Regions from separate parts of the Stenotrophomonas sp. Steno-C17 genome, predicted to be linked through region 2. Evidence: predicted binding sites of a transcription regulator. Region 2 holds the regulator's gene; the other holds the start of a gene.
What was found. Region 2 encodes HrcA, which represses chaperone genes, less so after heat shock. Its sites were predicted from a motif close to TTNGCACTCNNNNNNNNNGAGTGCNAA; they were not measured.

Region 1: AC06FA_RS00635 (co-chaperone GroES) is a predicted target of HrcA. The motif match lies at 9,727-9,753, and genes of this name have one in related genera.

The regions. Positions count from the first base shown of each region.
Region 1 covers NZ_JBWJPD010000001.1:134,947-146,384, forward strand. Annotated here, with positions in the region: gene AC06FA_RS00600 (VOC family protein) at 1-253, shown strand, start outside; gene AC06FA_RS00605 (arylamine N-acetyltransferase family protein) at 261-1,097, opposite strand; gene AC06FA_RS00610 (PepSY domain-containing protein) at 1,185-3,716, opposite strand; gene AC06FA_RS00615 (TlpA disulfide reductase family protein) at 4,347-4,904, opposite strand; gene AC06FA_RS00620 (protein-disulfide reductase DsbD family protein) at 4,901-7,276, opposite strand; gene cutA (divalent-cation tolerance protein CutA) at 7,273-7,611, opposite strand; gene AC06FA_RS00630 (endonuclease) at 7,686-9,488, opposite strand; gene AC06FA_RS00635 (co-chaperone GroES) at 9,800-10,087, shown strand; gene groL (chaperonin GroEL) at 10,169-11,438, shown strand, end outside.
Region 2 covers NZ_JBWJPD010000009.1:107,329-118,766, reverse strand. Annotated here, with positions in the region: gene pdxY (pyridoxal kinase) at 1-863, opposite strand, end outside; gene AC06FA_RS10225 (MFS transporter) at 1,595-2,794, opposite strand; gene AC06FA_RS10220 (AraC family transcriptional regulator) at 2,868-3,665, shown strand; gene AC06FA_RS10215 (hypothetical protein) at 3,698-4,585, opposite strand; partial or broken gene AC06FA_RS10210 (helix-turn-helix domain-containing protein) at 4,634-4,789, shown strand; gene dnaJ (molecular chaperone DnaJ) at 4,941-6,068, opposite strand; gene dnaK (molecular chaperone DnaK) at 6,223-8,145, opposite strand; gene grpE (nucleotide exchange factor GrpE) at 8,332-8,847, opposite strand; gene hrcA (heat-inducible transcriptional repressor HrcA) at 8,911-9,975, opposite strand; gene recN (DNA repair protein RecN) at 10,091-11,438, shown strand, end outside.

The DNA of each region.
Region 1 (11,438 bases), on a different contig from region 2:
GATGGCCTACCTGCCATTCGACGATGACGCCGGCGGCGCCAGCCTGGCCCTGGTAGAGGGGGCCGACTATCGTCCATCAGAGCAGGGCACGCGCATCTACATCGGTGTCGATGACCTGGACACCAGCCTGGCCCGTGCGCTGCAGGCCGGCGCCACGTTGCGGTTCGGCCCCGCCCAGGCCGGTGAGTGGCACGTGGCCGAGATCGCTGACAGCGAAGGCAACCGCATTGCCGTGCAGGCCCGGGCAGCCTGACGTCCGGTTACGCGGCAGCGGACTGCCAACGCTGCAACCACCCTGAAATGGCGGGGTCCAGCCGCGCATCGTCGGGAAGCCGCACGCCAAAGCGGTCCTGCAGCACCTGCCGCACATCGGCCACATCGCGCAGCGCCCGCTTCTGCGGCGTCTGGCCGTGGCGATACTCGGTGTAGTTGCCGCTGCCGATGGTGCGGCGCCAGTCTGGGCCGGTCAGCGAAGCACGCAGCTCGCCCGGGAAACTGGAGTGCGGGTGCGTGCACACATACCAGTTGCCTACTTCGTTGTCGGCCGGCGCCGGTGAGGCCAGGTCGAAGCGATACAGCGAACGCCAGTCATTGCCACTGCTGGCGGCCAGCAGGAAATCGCCATTGTCCAGCCGCTGCAGCCGATAGCGCTCGTGCGGCGTGTCCTGCACGGCGGCCTCGCGCAGGCGCAGCGGTACGGTCGGGGTCAGGCTGCCAAAGCCGGTGTCCACCAGCCAGTCGCCGTCATCCAGGCGTACCCGGATCAACAAATGGGTACGCGGGGTCAGTTCACCGTCGCTGGCCGACAGCAGCACGCGCGCGCTCAGCGGGCGGGCGTCGAAACCCAGCGCCTGCAGCAGCGCCAGGAAGGCGCCGTTGAGCTCGAAGCAGTAACCGCCGCGCTGGGCGTGCAGCAGCTTGCGCTGCACGCTGTCCAGATCGATCGGCACGGCATCGCGCAGCAGGCAGGTCAGCGTCTCGAAGGGTACGTGGGCGTTGTGGCGCTGCTGCAGCTCGGCCAGGCCAGCAAGAGTGGCCGCCGGCGCGGCCGACAGCTGCAGGCGTTGCAGGTAGCGGGGGACATCGAGCGTGGTCATCACGGCACCGGGTGGGGCACAGAACCCTACTGTGCAACCGCAACCGGGGTTGAGGTCAAGCGGCCGAGCCGTGTCCGACCTGTCGACTCAGTACACGTCGCGGCGGTAGCGCCCGTTCTCCAGCAGCGTTTCCACGGCCTCGTCGCCCAGCGTGGCGCGCAGCACCTGGTCCACGCCTTCGGCCATGCCCTGCAGCGAACCGCAGACGTGGATCACCGCACCGCGTGCCAGCCATTCCAGCAGTTCGGGGGCAGCGGCCTGCAGACGGTGCTGCACGTAGCCGCCGCCGTCCGCATCACGCGAGAACGCCAGGTCCACGCGCGCCAGATGGCCTTCGGCCTGCCAGTGTCCAATCTCTTCGGCGAACAGCAGATCGTGCGCGCGTTGGCGCTCGCCGAACAGCAGCCAGTGTCCGTGCTCGCTGTCGGCAGCGGCTTCGCGCAGCAGGCTGCGCAGGCCGGCAATGCCGGTGCCGTTGCCGATCAGCACCATCGGTGATGCGGCCACGCGCTGGAAACCGGGGTTGTGGTGCACGCGCGCAGCGATGCTTTCACCCAGCACCGCATGCAGGGCCAGCCATCCCGATCCCAGGCCTGGGCGCCCGGTGCTGTCGTGGGTCAGGCGTACTACCAGTTCCACCACGCCGTCGGCGGCACAGGAGGCGATCGAGTACTCGCGGCTGGGCAACAGCGGCAACCCCGACAGCCACTGGCAGGCATCCTGCACCGGCACGTCCGGTGCGCCATCGGGCAGCAGCCGCTCGCTGGCCAGCTGCAGCAGGGTGCGGGTCTGCGGGTCCACCTGCATCGGCTGCAGCGGGTCCAGGCCGTGGGCCTGCAGCACAGCGCTCACCTGCGCGGCGGCGTTGCGGGGCGCGACATGCAGGATGTCGCCGCCTTTCCAATGCACGTTCGCAGGGGCCGCCAGCCGGATCTTCCAGATCTGCCCGCCCATGCTGCCCGGATTGAGCAGCGTGCGGTCCAGCAACGGCCAGGCGTGCATCACCGTGGCCGCGGGCAGCACGCTGTCATCGGTCTGGATGCCGGTCAGTGCGCTCAGTTGCAGCTGCCACTCACGCAGGGCGGGCACGGCGGCGGCGTCCACCTCGATGCGGGCGAACAGCGCGTGCGCGCCGTTGCGTGTCATCCAGTCGTCCACCTGCACGCCGAAGGCACAGTAGTGCGGGTACTGGCGGTCGCCCAGTGCCAACAGGCCGTAGCGTAGGGCGGAAAGATCGGCCGACTGCGCCAGCAGCTGCCGTGCGGCGCGGCGCGCGCTGTCCGGTGGCTCGCCATCGCCGAAGGTGCTGAGCACGAACAGCACCTGCGGCGTGTCCTGCAGCTGTTGCAGGTTGACCCGCGAAAGCGGCAGCACCTGCACCGGGTGGCCGGCCGCCTGCAGTTGCGCCGCTGCGCGCCAGGCCAGCTGCTCGGCCAGGCCACTCTGGCTGGCATGCACTACCCGCCACGGCCTGCCTTCCTGGCCGTCGCTGGCGCCGCCGCCCGGCAGCGACTGGCGCAATGCGCGGGCGGCGCGTTGGCTGCGTCGGCGGTCCAGGTACAGCATCCAGCCGGTGATGAAGAACAGGGTCATGCACAGGCTGGACAGCATGACGATCACGCGACCGGGCAGGCCGAAGAAGCTGCCCGAGTGCAGCGCGAACATGCTGGTCATCACCTTGCCGCCGGCATCCAGCTGCGCGTACGGGCGGTGTTCCAGCACGGCGCCGCTGCCCGGGTCGATCTGCAGGCTGTCCTGCGCGCGGTCATGGCCGCCGCCACGCAGCGCCGGATCACCGGCCATCACCCGCGCGGTGATCGGCTGGCCGGGTTTGCCGGGCAATCGCAGGTCGATGTAGCCGGTGCGCACGCCGGGCACGGCATACAGGCTTTCCTGCACGCGCGTCAGGTCCAGCGGGGCAGACTGCACGTGCGCGCGCGGGGCGCTGCGGCCATCGCCCAGCAGGCGGGTCACGCCGTCGCGGTACCAGTCGAACGACCACCACAGGCCGGTGAGCACGATGACCAGGTAGACCAGCAGCACCCAGGTACCGACCACCGAATGCAGGCTCCACAGGAAGCTGCGGCCGCTGCGCTTCCATTCCACCGCCAGCCAGGTGCGCGGGCGCCACCATTGCCGGGGCCAACGCAGGTAGAGGCCGGACAGTACGAAGAACAGCAGGATGATCGCGCAGCTGCCGGTCAGCAGCTTGCCGCGCTCGCCTGCCGCCAGGTGCCGGTGCAGGTCTTCCACGAAATCGAAGAAGCCCTGGCCGCGCAGGGTGCTGAAGCGCTCGCCGCTGTAAGGGTCGAAGTAGACCCAGTGTTCCTTGCCGCCTTCAAAGCGTGCCACCGAGGGCCGCTGGCCGGTGGCATCGACGCGCAGGCGCTGCAGGGGCCGGTCGCTGTCGGCCTGCAGCATCGGCACCAGCTCGTCCAGGCTCAGCGGCGGCTGACCGTCTTCATGGTGTTCGGCAATGCCGGCCAGCCCCGGGTTGGCGGCACGCAGCAGTTCGTCCTCGAACGACAGCGCAGCGCCGCTCAGGCCCATGATGGCCAGGATGGTGCCGGCGGTGATGCCGAGGAACCAGTGCAGCTGGAACAGGACGTTCTTGAACATCGGGAGAGGGGCCGTGGGTCTGCCGCGGCATCCCTGCGCAACAGTAAATGAGAATTAATCTCGGAATTCTCCCGGTCGCGACCGGCCCCGGTCAAGGAGGGTGTTCCGGCAGGGCTGCGCCCTGCACCCGCTAAGAGCCAGAGCCAGAGCCGAAGCCGAAGCAACAGCGGGCTATCCGTGGGATGGCGGGGTGGGTCCGGTTGCGGGGGACGGCGCAAGTACGTCCCTGTAGCCTCGGTCGCGCCATCCATGGCGCTCACGCCCCCGCAACCGGACCCACCCCGCCTTCGACAGTTTTCCGCGAGCTGTTGGAACGGCACGGGATCCGATCCCAGATAGTTCTGGATGTCTGAAAGATGTGTCGACCAAGGTCGACACCTACCAACAACCGGGCGTTCGAACAGTCGCCGTTACCAACAGCCGAGTGAACCTGTCAGAGGCGGGGCGGTGTGGGTGGGCAGGACCGCAGGCGCCATGGATGGCGCCTACGAGCCCCCATGGAAGGGTTTACGGCGTGTCCTGCCCACCCACACCGCCCCGCCATCCCACGGAAAGCAGGCTTTTGACGTTGACGTTGACGTTGATGTTGACGTTGCTTGAGCAGGTGCAGGGCGCAGCCCTGCAGAAAACCTACTCCACCCAGCCTGCCATCTCGCCGTGTGCGAACGGCCCCAGCTTGGCCTTGACCATGCGCCCGTCCGCATCGAACAGCACGCTGTAGGGCAGCAGGCCCTGTGCGTTGCCCAACTGCACGCTGGCATCGCGCGGGCCCGGGGTGTCCAGCACGATGGGGTAGTGCACCGGCACCCGTTGCAGGAACTCGGCCACGCCCTCGGGAGTATCCAGCGCCAGCCCCAGCACCTGTACGCCGGCATCGCCTTGTGCCTGGGCGAAACGCTGCAGCTCGGGCATCTCTTCCACGCAGGGGCCGCACCAGCTGGCCCAGACATTCACCAGCAGCGGCCGACCGGCGAATCGTTGGCGCAGGTCCAGCGGCCGGCCCGACGCGTCGGGCAGGACCAGGGCGGGCAAGGCATCACCGGGCCGCAACGTGGGCATCGCTGCCGACGGCGCATCGGCAGGCGCGCGTGGCGCCACCGGTGCCGGCGTCAGCCGGTGCCCGGCCCACAGGCCCAGGCCGGCGGCCAGCACCGCTGTCCACAGCAGTGCGGGCCGCTGCCACCTCATCGGGCAGTGCGCAGCAGGGCTTCTTCCACCACTGCCTGGGTCAGCAGGGTGGGCAGCACGGTGGGCGGTGCGCCGGGGCCGTACACCACGTACAGCGGCACGCCCACGGCCTTGTGCTCTTCCAGGAAATCGGTGATCTGCGGGTCGACGTTGGTGTAGTCACCACGCATGTACACCGCATTGGTGCGGCGGAGCAGGTCCTTGAACTCCGGGCGCGACAGCACCGCACGTTCGTTGGCCTTGCAGCTCACGCACCAGTCGGCGGTCATGTTGACGAACACCACGCGGTTGTCGGCGCGCAGGCGGTCCAGCAGCTGCGGCGAATACTCCACCACGTTGTCGGTGCTGGCCTGGGCCGCGCGCGCCGGCAGGGCCAGCTGGGTCACGCCCCAGACCGGCACCAGTGCGGTCAGCACCAGCAGCACGCCCAGCAGGATGCCGCCGCGCTTGCTGCGCCAGCGGCTGGTTTCGAACAGCCACAGGCCGCCGGTCAGCACCAGCAGGCCGCCCAGCGCCAGCGCCATGCCATCCACGCCGCGCTGCTTGCCGAGCACCCACAGCAGCCACAGTGCGGCGGCATACATCGGGAAGGCCAGCACGTGCTTCAGGGTTTCCATCCACGGACCCGGCTTGGGCAGGCGCCGCGCCAACGCCGGCACGAAGCCGATCAGCAGGAACGGCAGGGCCAGGCCCAGGCCAAGGAACAGGAACACCAGCATGGCCGCCACCGGCGGGGCCACGAACGCGTAGGCCACGGCCGGGCCGAAGAACGGACCCACGCAGGCGCTGCCGACCACGCAGGCCAGCACGCCGGTGAAGAAGTCGCCGGCCGGACCGCTGCGGCTGGCCAGCGACTGGCCGAAGTTGCCCACGCCACCGCCCATGGTGAACACGCCGGACAGGCTGAGGCCGACGGCAAACATCACGTAGGCCAGCGCGGCCACCACCGCCGGGTGCTGCAGCTGGAAACCAATGCCCACGGCGTTGCCCAGCATGCGCAGGCCCACCATCGAGGCGCCGATCACCGCGAAGGCCACCAGCACGCCCAGCGTGTACCACAGGGCATGGCTGCGGGCGCGTTCGGCGCTTTCACCGCTCTGCGCCAGGCTCAACACCTTCAGCGACAGGATCGGCAGCACGCACGGCATCAGGTTCAGCACCAGGCCGCCGCCCAGGGCCAGCAACAGCACCCACAGCAGCGAACTGTCAGTCTTCGGCACGGTGCCCGGCGGCTTGGTGCGCAGCGCGTTGTCCGGCCGTGCATCGGCAGCGAAGGCGGTTGCGCCGGGCGCGGCGTCGTCGGCGCTCGGGGCCGGATCGTTCGGCACGGTGGGTAGCAGGCGGCGCAGCGCGCCGTCACCGCCTTCGCGCGACGCATCGGCGGCCGAGCCGGGCAGCGGCTGGATCACCTCGCTGCGGGCAGCGGTGGCCGATGCGCTGGCATTGACCTTGCCGGCAGGAATGGCCAGCTTCACCCGGCGGGTCATCGGCGGGTAGCAGATGCCGTCGGTCTGGCAGCCCTGGAAGGTGACCACCAGGGTGCCGTCCACCGCATCGGCGCGGCTGCGGCGCAGCGGCAGCGGCACTTCCACCTGGTTGAAGTACACCGATACATCGCCGAAGTGTTCATCGCGGTGCGACTGCGCCTTCGGCCAGCGCGGGGTGTCGGCCAGCACGCCGCTGCTGCCTTCCAGCTTCAGCGAGGTGCGGTCGCGGTACAGGTAGTAGCCCGGTGCCGGGCTGAAGCGCAGCAGCAGGGTGTTGCCGTCGCTGGCGATGGCATCGAAGGCGAAGGCCTGTTCCGACGGCAGCGGCAGGGCCTGGGCAGTGCTGGCGCCGGGCAGCGGCAGGCCGCGCGCGGTGCCGGCGCCGGCCAGCGGATTGTTGAACGCCGGGGTCGTGCCGCTGCGCGCGGCAGGCGCCGCCGCACCGTCGCCGCCGGGCAGGGTGACCTGCACTACGCGCTTCTGCGGCGGATAGCACACGCCGGCATCGGCGCAGCCCTGGTAACGCACTTCCAGGCTGATCGTGCCGGCGGCATCGGTGGGCGCACCGGGCAGGGTCGCCACCAGGCGCTGGCGGTAGGTTTCCACCTCGCCGAAGAAATCGTCGTGGTGCTTGTCGCCGGCCGGCATCTGCAGCGCAGCGGCGTTGAAGGCCGGGTCGGCCTTGACGCTGGTGCGGTGGCGGTAAAGGTAATAGCCCGGCGCAATCTTGAACTGCAGTTGGATCTGGCCGCGTTCGGGCGCGGTGGCGGTCAGCGCGAACGCCTGGTCCACCGGCAGCAGGTCCTTCTCATCCAGAGCGAAGGCGGGCAGGGAAAGCCACAACAGGGCGCACAGGGCGGCGCCACGCGCAAACAGAGTCTTCAAACGGTGTCCTCCCGGGTCTGCGCCCGGATCCAGTCCAGATACGCCGGCAGGCCGGCCCGGCTTTCGACCGCAATGCATTCCGGGAGTTCATACGGATGCAGGGCAACGATGCGGGCAATGGCCGCATCGACCCGGCTGGCCGTGGTCTTCACCAGCAGCTGCAGTTCGGCATCGGTGGTGACCTGGCCTTGCCAGCGGTAGGTCGAGCGCGCGCCGTCCAGGCGGGTCACGCAGGCAGCGAGCTGTTCGCCCACCAGTGCGTGGGCGATGCGGTCGGCACTGTCCGCGTCGGGACAGGTGGTGAACAACAGCAGGACGGGATCGGCGATCGACATGACCGCCGAGTATAAGGCCCCTGTCCGGCCGGGTCAGGGCCGGACAGGGGAATTGCAACTTTCTTTAACTCTGCTCAGTTGGCCAGCTGGCAGGTGGCCGGCTTGGCCGAGGTGAACAGGGCCGGGGTGGCCCACTCGGGGTGGTCGATGAACGGGTTGCGGTTGCCCTGGAAGCTGTAGATCACGTCATTGCGGGCGCGTTCGGCGTCGCTCGGCGGATCGGCCAGGTGCCAGTCGATCAGGGTGGACAGCAGGCCCATGTAGGCCGGCGAGCTGCTGGTCTTGACGATCTTGCTGCGGTCGTCGGTCAGTTCCAGGTCCGGTTCGGACTGGCCGGTGGCCGCATCCTTGCCGCCCTCATAGCGGATCGCCATGTACATCACCGCACGCGCCATGTCGCCCTTGCGCTGGCCCCAGACTTCGAAGGTGCCGGTGTTGCCGTCCGGGGTCCGCACCCAGTTGGAATTGCCCGGGTAGCCGCCGCTGCCGCCGCCCTGGCCGTTGTTGGCCTCGGTGGCGCGCTCGCCGCAGTTGCTGTCGCACTTGCCGAACGGCTTGTTGCCGCGGTCGGCGTTCCACTGTGCGTCGGTCAGGTACAGCATGTGGGTGTCGGTGTACGGCGCGTACGGCAGGCCCTTGTCGCCGGTGGTGCTGGCAAAGCCCAGCGAGTTCGGCCAGGTGTGTTCGCGGTTGTACTTCAGGCCGCTGCCACTGCCGGCACGGTCGGTCACCTTGGTGTAGCTGCGGTTGCGGTAGGCATCCAGGATCTTGCCGCTGTTGTTCGGGTCTTCGTCGGCGATTTCCAGGATGGTCCAGGTGCTGGTGCCCGAGCCGCTGTACGGGTAGGCGGTGTGGCCCTTGATGGTTTCATGCAGCGAGCAGCGCAGCTGGCTGGGGCTGCTGGTGTTCACCTTGGAATAGTAGCCCTCCGGGGTGCCGGGATTGCCGGGGTTGCCCGGGTCCGGGTTGCCGGTGGTGCTGGCCACGGTGAAGGCGATGCGGCTGTCGGCGGCCGGGTGTGCGCCCTGGCTGTCGGTGATGCGCGCGGCGCGGATGTCGAAGCGGCAGGCTTCGCCGGCCACCAGCGCGGTGTTGGTAGACAGCTTCACCGTGCGGCCGCTGGACGGCCAGGTCAGCGGTACGCTGCCCGAGGTGCCGCAGCTCAGGCTGAACGCGCCGCTGGCCAGGGTCACGGTCTCGCTGAACACCACTTCCAGATCGGCCGCGGCCGGGAAGGTGCTGCTGCCCTGCGCCGGGGTGGTGGTGCTGACCGACGGCGGGGTGTTCGGGCCCGGGGTGCCGCCACCGCCGGTGAAGGTCTGGTTGGTGTTGCAGCGGCCGAAGGTCTGGCCGGCCGATTCGGCCCAGGTGAAGTGGGCGTACTGGCTGCCGCTGCCGGTCAGCTGCAGCGAGGTACCCGGGGCGGTGCTGTTGGTTTCGGCCACCGGAATGTTCTGGCTGGTCATGCCGGCCGCCGGGCCACCGGCCGCGGTGATCGCGCCCTCGTAGCTCAGGAACTGCACGACCTTGCCGCTGGCGTCGACCAGGGCGATGCCGTCGTTGGGACCGTTCTGGATGCCATTGGTGGGGTAGGTGACCACCGCGATGGTGGCGCTGCCGCAGCTGGCGGCAGCGCCTGCCGGCACCGGGTTGTTGGCGTACACCGCCGCGGCCGACGGGTTGCTGCCGTTGTACAGGTACAGACGGTACCCCGACAGGTCCTCACCGGCGGTGGCGACCACTTCAATGGCCTCGCCCACGTCACCGGCAGCGGTGCTGTCGTCGTAGTGCAGTTCGTTGATGAAGACCTCGGCCTGGGCCGGCGCGGCGACCAGCGCCAGCAGGCAGGCGGCGGCGAGCGGGGACAGCAATCGCATCGACTACTCCTTGTGATTGGGAATGCCGGGCGAGACTAAGGCCGATCAGGTGACACTTTGTCGTAACTGAACGCCAGATATCTGACACTGCGACGCCCGTCACCAAAAATCCGGGAACTTCGCCGGATCTGCGCCGCAGCGCACCGTCGAAAAATTTTGCCGCGATGGCCTTGAAAGGCCCCCGGGGGGCTCCATCTCTGTCCTGCTCCCGACCTGTCGGGCTTTTTCACGCGCAATGCTGGCAGTCACCCTGGGTGAGTGCTAACATCGCCAGACTTTTTCAGACCAATCAATAACTTAAGAGGTCTCTCATGAGCATCAAGCCGCTGCACGACCGCGTTGTGGTCAAGCCGATCGAAGCCGACGAAATCTCCGCCGGTGGCATCGTCATTCCGGATTCGGCCAAGGAAAAGTCCACCAAGGGTGAAGTCGTGGCCGTCGGCCCGGGCAAGCCGCTGGACAACGGCAGCGTGCGCGCGCCGTCGCTGAAGGTTGGCGACAAGGTCATCTACGGCCAGTACGCCGGCAGCTCGTACAAGAGCGAAGGCGTCGAGTACAAGGTCCTGCGCGAAGACGACGTGCTCGCCGTCATCGGCTGAGCCCCGGCGCGACCTGCTTTTCAGTAAGACATCCCTTTTCGTCGCCGGGCCCGGCCCGGCGCAAACATCGAGGTAATCGCAATGGCTGCCAAGGATATTCGTTTCGGTGAAGACGCCCGTTCGCGCATGGTGCGCGGCGTCAACGTTCTCGCCAATGCCGTCAAGGCCACCCTGGGCCCGAAGGGCCGCAACGTCGTGCTGGAAAAGAGCTTCGGCGCCCCGACCATCACCAAGGACGGCGTGTCCGTTGCCAAGGAAATCGAACTGGCTGACAAGTTCGAGAACATGGGCGCGCAGATGGTGAAGGAAGTCGCTTCGCGCACCAACGACGACGCGGGCGACGGCACCACCACCGCCACCGTGCTGGCCCAGGCCCTGATCCGCGAAGGCGCCAAGGCTGTTGCCGCCGGCATGAACCCGATGGACCTCAAGCGCGGTATCGACAAGGCCGTCGTGGCCGCCGTTGCCGAGCTGAAGAACATCTCCAAGCCCACCGCTGACGACAAGGCCATCGCCCAGGTCGGCACCATCTCGGCCAACTCGGACGAGTCGATCGGCCAGATCATCGCTGATGCGATGAAGGAAGTCGGCAAGGAAGGCGTGATCACCGTTGAAGAAGGCTCGGGCCTGGACAACGAGCTGGACGTGGTCAAGGGCATGCAGTTCGACCGCGGCTACCTGTCCCCGTACTTCATCAACAACCAGCAGTCGCAGACCGCTGACCTGGATGATCCGTTCATCCTGCTGCACGACAAGAAGATCTCCAACGTCCGTGACCTGCTGCCGGTGCTGGAAGGCGTCGCCAAGGCTGGCAAGCCGCTGCTGATCGTGGCCGAAGAAGTCGAAGGCGAAGCGCTGGCGACCCTGGTGGTCAACACCATCCGTGGCATCGTCAAGGTCGTGGCCGTGAAGGCTCCGGGCTTCGGCGACCGTCGCAAGGCGATGCTTGAAGACATGGCCGTGCTGACCGGCGGCACCGTGATCTCCGAAGAAGTGGGCCTGTCGCTGGAAAAGGCCACCATCAAGGACCTGGGCCGCGCCAAGAAGGTGCAGGTTTCCAAGGAAAACACCACCATCATCGACGGCGTGGGCGACAAGGCCAACGTTGATGCACGCGTGGGCCAGATCAAGACCCAGATCCAGGACACCTCCTCCGATTACGATCGCGAGAAGCTGCAGGAACGCGTGGCCAAGCTGGCCGGCGGCGTTGCCGTGATCAAGGTCGGTGCCTCGACCGAAATCGAAATGAAGGAAAAGAAGGACCGCGTCGACGACGCCCTGCACGCCACCCGTGCAGCCGTTGAAGAAGGCGTGGTTCCGGGCGGCGGCGTGGCCCTGGTTCGTGCGGTCA
Region 2 (11,438 bases):
GCCGGGGCCGCGGCAATCACATCGAACTCCTCGAAGCCCTGCGCCAGCGTGGCTTCCAATGCGGCATGGGTGCCGGCCACGGCGCGCGAAATCGCCTGCTGCATCGATTCACCGCGCAGCAGGAACGACACCACCAGGGCCATCAGCACATCGCCGGTGCCGGCCACATCCACCGGCAGCAGCGGCGAGGTCCAGCGCCAGGTTTCCTCGCGCCCCACCGCCAGGGTGACCAGTTCACCCGGATTGCCGCCCACGCTGTGCGCGATCACCCAGTGCGGGCCGCGATCAAGCAGCGTGCGTGCGGCGGCGATGGCATCGGCCTCGGCCAGCGCGGGCATGCCGGTCAGGCGATTGAGTTCGAAAGCATTGGGGGTAACCAGCCAGGCGTGCGGCAGCAGCCGTTCGGCGAAAATGGCCTCCAGCCCCGGTTCCACATAGGGACCGGTATGGGTATCGCCGATCACCGGGTCCAGGCAGTAGCGCAACTGCGGGCAGGCCGGCAGCAGGGTATCCAGCCAGTCGGCGAACGCCGCACCATTGGCGGCGCTGCCGAAATAGCCCGACACCAGCATCTTCGCCCGCTGCGGCAGGCCACGTTCGGCGGTGCCGCGCAGCAGATCGGCGAACCAGTCGGCGGGGAGCACGCGGCCACGGGTGGTGTCGTAGAACGGCGCATTGCTGAGCAGCACGGTCGGTATTTCCGCCACGCGCAGACCCAGCGCGCGCATCGGCGGCACCGCGGCGCTGTTGCCGGCGTGGCCGTAGACCAGTTGCGACTGGACCGAGATGACATCGATCGGCGAGGGCCCGTCGGGCCGCTGGCGACGACCGTGGAGCAAGTGGTTTTCGAGGGATTCGCTCATGCCCGCATTCTACGCCCAGGGAGTTTTCGGCAGGGCTTGCAGCCCTGCACCTGCCCAATGCAACGGCAACGGCAACGACCAAAGCGACAGCAACAGCGGCTATCCGTGGGTAGGCGAGGTGGGTCCGGTTGCGGGGGACGCTGCAAGTCCCCCTCCGGGGCCCGGCCCAGCCGCTGGCGGCTGTGCGTTCGGGCGCTTGCGAAGCAGTGCTTCGCAAGCAAAGCGCCCTCACCCATGTAAGCTCGGTCGCCGCATCCATGCGGCTCACGCCCCCGCAACCGGACCCACCCCGCCTTCGACAGTCCCCCGCGGCTGTTGGTAGGTGTCGACCGTTGGTCGGCACATCTGTCGGATATCGAAGGAATTCATCCACGCATAGCGTGGATCTACTGGGATGCGCGGCTGTTGGTAGGTGTCGACCTTGGTCGACACGATTTTTCTGTCAGATATCGAACCAATTCATTCGTGTCGACCAAGGTCGACACCTACCAGAGCAGAACGCCGTTCCGACAGATAGCGGAAAACTGTCGAAGGCGGGGTGGTGTCGGATTGCGGGGTGTCAGCGGCATGGATGCCGCTGCCAAGCCTACAAGCACGTACTTGCGGCGTCCCCGCAATCCGACACCGCCCCGCCTACCCTCAGGAAACCCGCTTTTGACGTTGCTTCAGTCGAGCATGGCTCGACTCTACAGCAGGTGCAGGGCTGCAAGCCCTGCAGACCAACACCCCCCTCAGTGTGCAGCCGGGCGAGACGGTGGCAGCCAGGCCGCGACGATGCCCAGCAGCGGCAGGAACGCCGTCAACTGGTAGACGAACTCAATGCTGGTCTTGTCCGCCAGCAGCCCCAGCACCGCCGCGCCCAGCCCGCCCATGCCGAAGGCAAAGCCGAAGAACAATCCCGACACCATGCCGATCCGGTGCGGCATCATTTCCTGCGCGTAGACCACGATCGCCGAGAACGCCGACGACAACACGAAACCAATCAGCACCGCCAGCACCGTGGTCCACAGCAGATCGGCATGCGGCAGCGCCAGCGCGAACGGCGCCACGCCCAGGATCGACGCCCAGATGATCGGCTTGCGGCCGATGCGGTCACCCAGCGGCCCGCCCAGGAATCCACCGGCCGCCGATGCCACCAGGAAGGCAAACAGATGCAGCTGCGCCTGCGCCACCGGAATGCCGAAATGGTGGATCAGGTAGAAGGTGAAGTAGCTGCCGATGCTGGCCATGTAGAAGTACTTGCTGAAGATCAGCACCAGCAGGATCGCCATCACCCGCGCCACCGTGCGCGTGGGATGACGCGGGGCGACCGTGCCCTGCCCGGCCGGTCGCGGCGTGCCCAGGTGCAGCGCGTACCAGCGGCTGACATAGGTCAGCAACGCAATCCCGATCAGCGCGGCGCCGGCAAACCACGATGCCGCGTGCTGGCCATACGGCACGATCACCGCCGCCGCGATCAGCGGGCCCAGCGCGGTACCGAAATTGCCGCCGACCTGGAACACCGATTGCGCGAAGCCATGACGGCCGCCCGACGCCAGGCGCGCGATGCGTGAGGCTTCCGGGTGGAAGATGGCCGAGCCGACGCCCACCAGCGCCGCGGCCAGCAGCACCATCGCGTAGTTCGGTGCGAAGCCCAGCAGCAGCATGCCGCACAGGGTCGAGGCCATGCCGATCGGCAGCGAATACGGCGCCGGCTTGCGGTCGGTGGCCAGGCCGACCAGCGGCTGGAAGATCGACGCGGTCAGCTGGTAGGTGAGCGTGATCAGGCCGATCTGGGTGAAGCTGAGGTTGAAACCGCCCTTGATGACCGGGTAGATGGCCAGGATCAGCGACTGCATCATGTCGTTGACCACGTGGGAGGTGGAAATCGCCGCCAGCACGCCCGGGGACGTGCTGCGGGTGCTGGGGACAGGGGTAGCCAGGCTGGACATGGTGCGCAGTCAGGATGGGGGCGAGCCACGCATGCTACGGTGCCCCTCCCCTCCCTTCCGCCGCGTTCTGGTCATGCCATATCGCAAAAAGGACACGTCCTGCACGATCCGCGAGTCCGCGCCCTGGAACGAGGTGCCCGGCCATCGACCGGTGACCTGCCGGGTGAAGGATTATCCAGCGGGCACCCGGGTGTCACCGCACCGGCACCGCCGGCACCAGCTGGTCTATGCCATGTCCGGACTGATGGTGGTGCGCTCGGAAGTAGGCCGCTGGGTAGTGCCGTCCACCCGCGCGATCTGGATGCCGGCCGGCATGGCGCACGGGGTGGACTGCATTGCCGATGTGCACATGCGCAGCCTGTATATCGATCCTGCCTTCGCCCCGCAGCTGGCCACCGAACCCTTCGCGGTGCAGGTCGCGCCGCTGCTGCGCGAGCTGCTGCACGCGGCCAGCCAGATCGAAGGCGAGCACCACGACGACAGCCGCGATGGCCGCGTGGTGCGCCTGCTGCTGGACGAACTGCATCGCATGGATGTGCTGCCGCTGCACCTGCCAACGCCGGTCGACCCGCGCCTGCAGCGCATCTGCCAGCACATCCAGAAACACCCCGGCGACGAGGCCACGCTGCAGGACTGGGCGCAGGCGCTGGCGGTGGACGTGAAGACCATCCAGCGCCACTTCGCCAGCGAACTGGGCATGACCTTCGGCCAGTGGCGGCAGCAGGCCCGGCTGCTGGCGGCGATGGAGCGCCTGGCGGTGGGCGAAAAGGTGATCGATGTGGCGCTGGCGATGGGCTATGACAGCCCCAGCGCGTTCACCAGCATGTTCAAGCGGCAGCTGGGGCAGACACCGGCGGCGTTCTTCCGATGATCGCCTGCGGGTCCCGCAGGCAGCTCCACGCGCTAACGATCCACGGATACGGCCGGCACATGCTGATGACGAATCAACAGGAATTCCCATCTGTCGTTGAACATCAGGGGGTAATTCAGCGGTGGCAGATCATCAGGCACACGTGCCTGGGTGGGAGCTGCTTCGACGCGGCAGCCATCGGGGCGCTGGAAACCGACCAGCTCGGTGACCATCAGATGGCGACTGTCGTTTTCCGCAGTCGGGTGGTGGCGATAGTTTGGATTGGCCTTGATGCTTCGTCGCAACACCACCCGCCCAACGCTTGGCGCGTACCAACTGATGCTGCGTTCCATTCCGTCCACCGCACCACTACCGTCCAGGCGCATGCGTTTCATGTCATCCGAGCGGGGATTGGATTTGTGCCACCGCGCATCTCTCTCGATCCGGTAGGCATTTACGTCACCCAGCGCAGTCCGTACCGTCTCGACGGCCACGACTCGGCTGCTGCTCTCCTCCGCATAGTCATAGCGATAGCTGCCAAACGAACCGCGGATTTCGCCCGGCTCCTCGAACCTGTCCTGCCACTGCGCGCCGACGGATAACGGGAAGCGCAGCAGGATCTTTTCCCCTTTGCGCAGCGGATTCACGTCTGCATAGGTCTCTCGCCATTCGTGCCGAACGGCCTCTCCATCAATCGAAAGCGCCAGCTGCTGCGGTTCCACCGTCTGCAGCTGCAACGTCAGTTCTGGACGCGATGCGCCGACGGAGTAGGTCCAGCGTGTACCAGGCAAAGGCGTAGGGGCTTCCTGCGGATCGACGATCGGCTCATCGAAGCCGCAAGCCGGTGCTGCCGAGACATGGGGTACGGTCAACGCCGCCACCAGCATCGAAATGCCGATGGCGCCCCGACAGCGCAGTCTTTTCAGGATGGATGGATTCATGCTTCCATCTTAGGCGGCAGGAATCGCACAGACAAAACGCCGGGCGTGAGGCAGCAGGCCCGGCTGCTGGCGGCGATGAAGCGCCTGGCGGTGGGCGAAAAGGTGATCGATGTAGCGCTGGCGATGGGCTATGACAGCCCCAGTGCGTTCACCAGCATGTTCAAGCGCCAGCTGGGGCAGACACCGGCGGCGTTCTTCCGCTGATTCCTCGAACCACATCCACGCATGGCGTGGATCTACCAGAGAACAGCCCCCCTGGTAGCGCCGGGCCATGCCCGGCGGAATGCGTGCGATGTCCACAAACAGAAACGCCGGGCATGGCCCGGCGCTACCGTTCAACGCTTGCGTTGGTAACTCAGGACGTCATCCGGTCCCAGAAGCCCTTCACGCCGTCCATGAAGGTGGCCGACTTCGGCGAGTGCTTGCGCGCCTCTTCACCGTTGAAGGTCGCCTCGAACTGCTCCAGCAGCTTGCGCTGGTCGGCGGTCAGGTTCACCGGGGTTTCCACCACCACGCGGCAGTACAGGTCGCCTTCGCTGCGGCTGCGCACCGAACGCACGCCCTTGCCGCGCAGGCGGAACAGCTTGCCGGTCTGGGTCTCGGCCGGAATGCGGATCTCCGCTTCGCCGCCCAGGGTGGCCACGCGCACGGTATCGCCCAGCGCGGCCTGCGAAATACGGATCGGCACTTCGCAGTGCAGGTCGTCGCCGTCGCGCTGGAAGATCGCATGCTCGCGCACGCGCACTTCCACGTACAGATCGCCCGGCGGCGTACCGGCCGGACCGGCCTCGCCTTCGCCGGACAGACGGATGCGGTCGCCGGTGTCGACACCGGCCGGCACCTTCACCGACAGCACCTTGTCTTCTTCCACACGGCCGTTGCCGTGGCAGGTCTTGCACGGCTTGGCGATGATCTGGCCGCGGCCGTTGCAGTTGTGGCAGGCCTGCTGCATGGCGAAGATGCCGCGCTGGATGCGCACCTGGCCGCGGCCATGGCAGACATTGCAGGTTTCGACCTTGCCGTCTTCCGAGCCGCTGCCATCGCAGTCGCCACATTCGGCCAGGGTCGGAATCTCGATGCGGCGCTCGATGCCACGCACCGCTTCTTCCAGGTCCAGCTCCATCACGTAGCCGATGTCGGCACCGCGACGGGCCTGGCGCGGGCCACCGCCGCCGCCACCAAAGATATTGCCGAAGATATCGCCGAAGATATCGTTCATGTCCGGGCCGCCCGGACCACCGCCACCGCCCATGCCGTGCTCGAACGCGGCGTGGCCGTGGGCATCGTACATGCGGCGCTTGTTGCCGTCCGACAGCGTTTCGTAGGCTTCCTTGCACTCCTTGAAGGAGGCTTCGGCCGCCGCATCACCCGGGTTGCGGTCCGGATGGAATTTCATCGCGCAGCGACGGTAGGCCTTCTTCAGCTCTTCATCGGTGGCGGTGCGGGCAACGCCCAGCACTTCGTAGTAATCGCGCTTGCTCATAGGGTGAATCAGCTTCCGGAAAGTCGGGATTCGTCAAAGCGGAAGAGCGGAACCAGGTCCGCTCTTGCGTCGGGCGCCCCGACACGCCGGGCGGCGGTCAGGACCCTGATGCGACAACGGGACGCTGCCAGGCAGCGCCCCGTGTCGGTCCGGATCAGGACTTCTTGTCGTCCTTGACTTCGGTGAACTCAGCGTCCACCACGTCATCCTGCGCCTTGCCTGCATTGCCGGCGTCGGCACCCGGGGTACCGCCCTGGTCGGCCGAAGCGGCAGCGAACAGCGCCTGGCCGGCTTCTTCCAGCACCTTCGACTTGGCTTCGATCTGTGCCTTGTCGTCGCCCTTCATCGCGGTTTCCAGATCGGCCAGCGCCGCTTCCACCTTGCCGATGACATCGCCGCCGACCTTGCTGCCGTGCTCGGTGATGGCGCTGCGGGTGCCGTGGATCAGGGCATCGGCCTGGTTACGGGCCTGCACCAGTTCCTGGAACTTCTTGTCTTCTTCGCGGTTGGCTTCGGCGTCAGCCACCATGCGCGCGATTTCTTCCTCGGACAGACCCGAACCGGCCTTGATCTCGACCTTCTGTTCCTTGTTGGTCTTCTTGTCCTTGGCCGACACGTGCAGGATGCCGTTGGCGTCGATGTCGAAGGACACTTCCACCTGCGGCAGGCCGCGCGGGGCCGGCTCGATGCCGGACAGGTCGAACTTGGCCAGCGACTTGTTGAAGCGGGCCTGCTCGCGCTCACCCTGCAGCACGTGCACGGTCACGGCCGACTGGTTGTCCTCGGCGGTGGAGAACACCTGCGAGGCCTTGGTCGGAATGGTGGTGTTCTTTTCGATGATCTTGGTGAACACGCCGCCCATGGTTTCGATACCCAGCGACAGCGGGGTCACGTCCAGCAGCAGCACGTCCTTCACGTCGCCGCCCAGCACGCCGCCCTGGATCGCCGCACCCAGTGCCACGGCTTCGTCCGGGTTGACGTCCTTGCGCGGTTCCTTGCCGAAGAACTCGGTCACCGCCTGCTGCACCTTCGGCATGCGGGTCTGGCCACCGACCAGGATCACTTCGCTGATGTCGCTCGAACGCAGGCCGGCGTCGTTCAGGGCCACGCGGCACGGCTCGATCGACTTCTTGATCAGGTCTTCCACCAGCGCTTCCAGCTTGGCGCGGGTCAGCTTGATGTTCAGGTGCTTCGGACCCGACGCGTCAGCGGTGACGTACGGCAGGTTCACTTCGGTCTGCTGGGCGCTGGACAGCTCGATCTTGGCGCGCTCGGCAGCGTCCTTCAGGCGCTGCAGGGCCAGCGGATCCTTGCGCAGGTCGATGCCCTGGTCCTTGTTGAACTCTTCAACCAGGTACTCGATGACGCGGTTGTCGAAGTCTTCGCCGCCCAGGAAGGTGTCGCCGTTGGTGGCCAGCACTTCGAACTGCTTTTCACCATCGACGTTGGCGATTTCGATCACCGAGACGTCGAAGGTGCCGCCGCCCAGATCGTAGACCACGATCTTGCGATCCTTGTTGTCACCCTTGTCCAGGCCATAGGCCAGCGCGGCCGCAGTCGGCTCGTTGATGATGCGCTTGACGTCCAGACCGGCGATGCGGCCGGCGTCCTTGGTCGCCTGGCGCTGGCTGTCGTTGAAGTAGGCCGGCACGGTGATGACCGCTTCGGTGACCTTCTCACCGAGGAAGTCCTCGGCGGTCTTCTTCATCTTTTCCAGCACCTTGGCCGAGATTTCCTGCGGGGCCATCTTCTTGCCGTCGCTGGTGGCCACCCAGGCATCGCCATTGTCATGGGCCAGGATGCTGTACGGGACGTGGGCGATGTCCTTCTGCACTTCGGCGTCGGTGAACTTGCGGCCGATCAGGCGCTTCACCGCGTAGAAGGTGTTCTTGGGGTTGGTCACGGCCTGGCGCTTGGCCGAGGCACCGACCAGCACTTCGCCGTCCTTGGTGTAGGCGACGATCGACGGGGTGGTGCGATCGCCTTCCGAATTCTCGATGACGCGGGCCTTGCCGCCGTCCATGATCGCCACGCACGAGTTGGTGGTGCCGAGGTCGATACCAATGATCTTGCCCATGGGGGAGACTCCTGAAGAATGCTTGTTGGGTTCAGTCCGGCCGTTGTGCCGGTGGATGAATGGGATGTGGGGGAGGCTCGTGGAACATTCAAGCCATCCCCCGAACGCTGTGTTCAACCGTTCAAGGTTCGCCGGGCATGGCCCGGCGCTACCGGTCCCCGGCGGCCGTGCGCCCGGGACGCCGGGTCAGTCGGCGGCCACCACCACCAGCGCCGGCCGCAGCAGACGCTCGTTCAGCAGGTAGCCCTTCTGGAACACGGTGACCACGCTGCCGGGGGCGGCGCCGGGGGTCGGCACCTGGCTGATGGCCTGGTGGTGTTCCGGGTTGAACGGTTGGCCGGTCGGGTCCAGCAGGACCAGGCCATTGTCGGCGGCGACCTTCAGCAGCTGCTTGTAGGTCAGTTCCAGGCCTTCGCGCAGCGGATGGGCGTCATCGCCAGCGGCCTTCAGGCCGGCATCCAGGCTGTCGAACACCGGCAGCAGCTCGCCCAGCAGCTTTTCGTTGGCGAACTTGCGGGCCTGCTCGATGTCGCGGGCCACGCGCTTGCGCTGGTTGTCCAGATCGGCGCGTTCACGCAGGGCGTCGGCCTTGATCTGCTCGATCTCGGCGCGCAGGCGCTCGGTTTCGTCACTCACGCCGGCCGCAGCCGCTGCATCGGCCGCGCTCTGCTGGGATTCGATATCGGGGTTTTCGTGGTTCATGTCTGGGTCCCTGGCGGTCACAGCCCGCCTCCACCCACCCTAGTGTGGGCGGGATGCTGCGTTTCAAGCGTCGGATGTGCCCGGGGTGCGCCCGGAGGGCGAAAACGCCGCCCCCAGCACGTCGGCGGTGGCCTGCACCAGCGGAATCATGCGGTCGTAGGCCATGCGCTTGGGCCCGATCACCCCCAGCACGCCCAGCACCTGGCCGTTGGCGGTATAGGGCGCGGTGACCAGCGAGACGCCCTGCAGGGGCATCATGCCGGTCTCTTCGCCAATGAAGATGCGCACGCCCGGGGCCTGGATGGTCCGCTCCAGCAGCTGCAGGATCTCGCGCTTGCTGGAAAACAGCTCGAACAGTTCGCGCAGGCGCTCCAGGTCGGACAGGTCCTGCACGCCCATCAGCCGGGTCTGCCCGGCCACCAGCATGTCGTCGGCCGGCGGCTGCAGGGCCTGCTCGGCCAGCTCGATGCTGTGCGCCAGCAGCTGCTCCAGCTCGGAACGGGCATCGCGCAGCTCCAGCAGCAGGCGGGTGCGGATCTCGGCCAGCGGCAGACCGGCAAAATGCGCGTTCAGGTAATTGGCGACCTGTTCCAGCTGGCCCGGGGCGAACTCCTGGCGGGTCTCGATCACCCGGTTCTGCACCTCGTTGTCGGCAAACACCAGGATGGCCAGCACCCGCCGCCCGTCCAGGGCCACGAAATCGATCTGCCGGAAGGCGAACTGCTCGCGCCGCGGCGCGCTGACCACGCCGACGAAATGGCTCATGGCCGACAGCAGCTCCGAGGCGCTGCCCAGCAGGGCCTGGGTGCTACCGCCGCCGGCCAGTTCCAGCCGCAGGCGGGCCAGCTCGCCTTCGCCGGGGGGCTGCATCTGCAGCAGGCTGTCGACGAACACCCGGTAGCCGTGCGCCGTCGGAATGCGCCCGGCCGAGGTATGCGGCGAGGCCAGCAGGCCCAGGTCTTCCAGGTCGCCCAGGATGTTGCGGATGGTGGCCGGACTGACCTCCAGGCCGGCCACGCGCGCCAGCGTCTGCGAGCCTACCGGCTCGCCGTCCTGGATGTAACGCGCAATGAGCGTGCGCAGCAGATGGCGCGCGCGCGGGGCTAGCTGGTCGGCGGAACCGTGCATGGAATCAACCTGTGAGACACGGACACTAGATAATGGCGGCGCAGCACCTTGGCAAGTCATTGGACCACCCGGCCGCACATGCTAGCGTTGCGCGGCTGCAGACACCCCATTACCCATGCTCAGACATCTTTCGATCAAGGATTTCGCCGTCGTCCGCGCCACCGAACTGGAGTTCGGGCCCGGCATGACCGTCGTTTCAGGCGAGACCGGCGCCGGCAAGTCGCTGATGGTCGACGCCCTGGGCTTCCTGTCCGGGCTGCGCGCCGACAGCGGCGTGGTCCGCCATGGCGCCGCCCGCGCCGAGCTGTCGGCCGAATTCGCCCTGGACCAGCTGCAGGCCGCCCGGCAGTGGCTGGCCAACAATGAACTGGACGATGACGAGCAATGCCAGCTGCGTCGGGTCATCCGCGCCGACGGCGGCTCGCGGGCCTGGATCAACGGCCGTCCGGTCACCCTGGCGCAGCTGGGCGACCTGGCCGCGCACCTGGTGGAAATCCATGGCCAGCACGAGCAGCAGGCACTGCTGGCGCGCCCGTCGCAGCTGGCCCTGCTGGACGCATTCGCCAACAACGAGGACGCGCGCCGCCAGGTCCGCCGTACCGCCGCCGCCTGGCAGGCGCTGGTCGACGAATCGCTGGCGCTGTCGCAGCAGGGCGACGTGAGCGACCGCATCGGCTTCCTGGAACACCAGCTGCGCGAACTGGACCGCGAAGACCTGGAACCGGACTCGATTGCCGCCCTGGGCGCCAACCACCGTCGCCAGGCCCATGCCAGCGCCCTGCTGACCGCCTGCCAGGCCGCCAGCAACCAGCTCAACGGCGACGACGGCAGCTCCGCGCTGGACCTGCTGCAGCAGGTGCGCCACGACCTGTCGCGCCTGATCGAACACGACGCGCGCCTGGGCGAGGTGGATGGCCTGATCGAGAACGCCTCGATCCAGCTGCACGAAGCCCTGTCGCTGCTGGACCGGGTGCACGACGATCTGGATGCCGATCCGGAACAGTTCGAAGAAAACGAGCGCCGCCTGGGCCGCCTGCACGACCTGGCGCGCAAGCACCGGGTGCCGATGGACGAGCTGGGCGCGCAGCGCGAGCGCATGCACGCCGAAGTAGAGCAGCTGCGTGGCGCCGACGAGCGCCTGCAGCGCCTGGCCGGCGAGATCGACAAGGCCGTGGCCGCCTGGCGGGTACAGGCCGAGGTGCTGACCGCCAGCCGGCGCAAGGCCGCCGCGGAGCTGTCGGCCACCACCACCGGCATCATTGCCGAGCTGGGCATGGGCGGCGGCCAGTTCCTGATCGACCTGGAACCGCAGGACGCGGGCAAGCCCGACCCGCAGGGCGCCGAACGCGTCGAGTTCCTGGTCGCGGCCAACGCCGGCCAGCCGCCGCGCGCCCTGCGCAAGGTAGCCTCCGGCGGTGAACTGTCGCGCATTTCGCTGGCCATCGAAGTGGCCGCGCTGGACC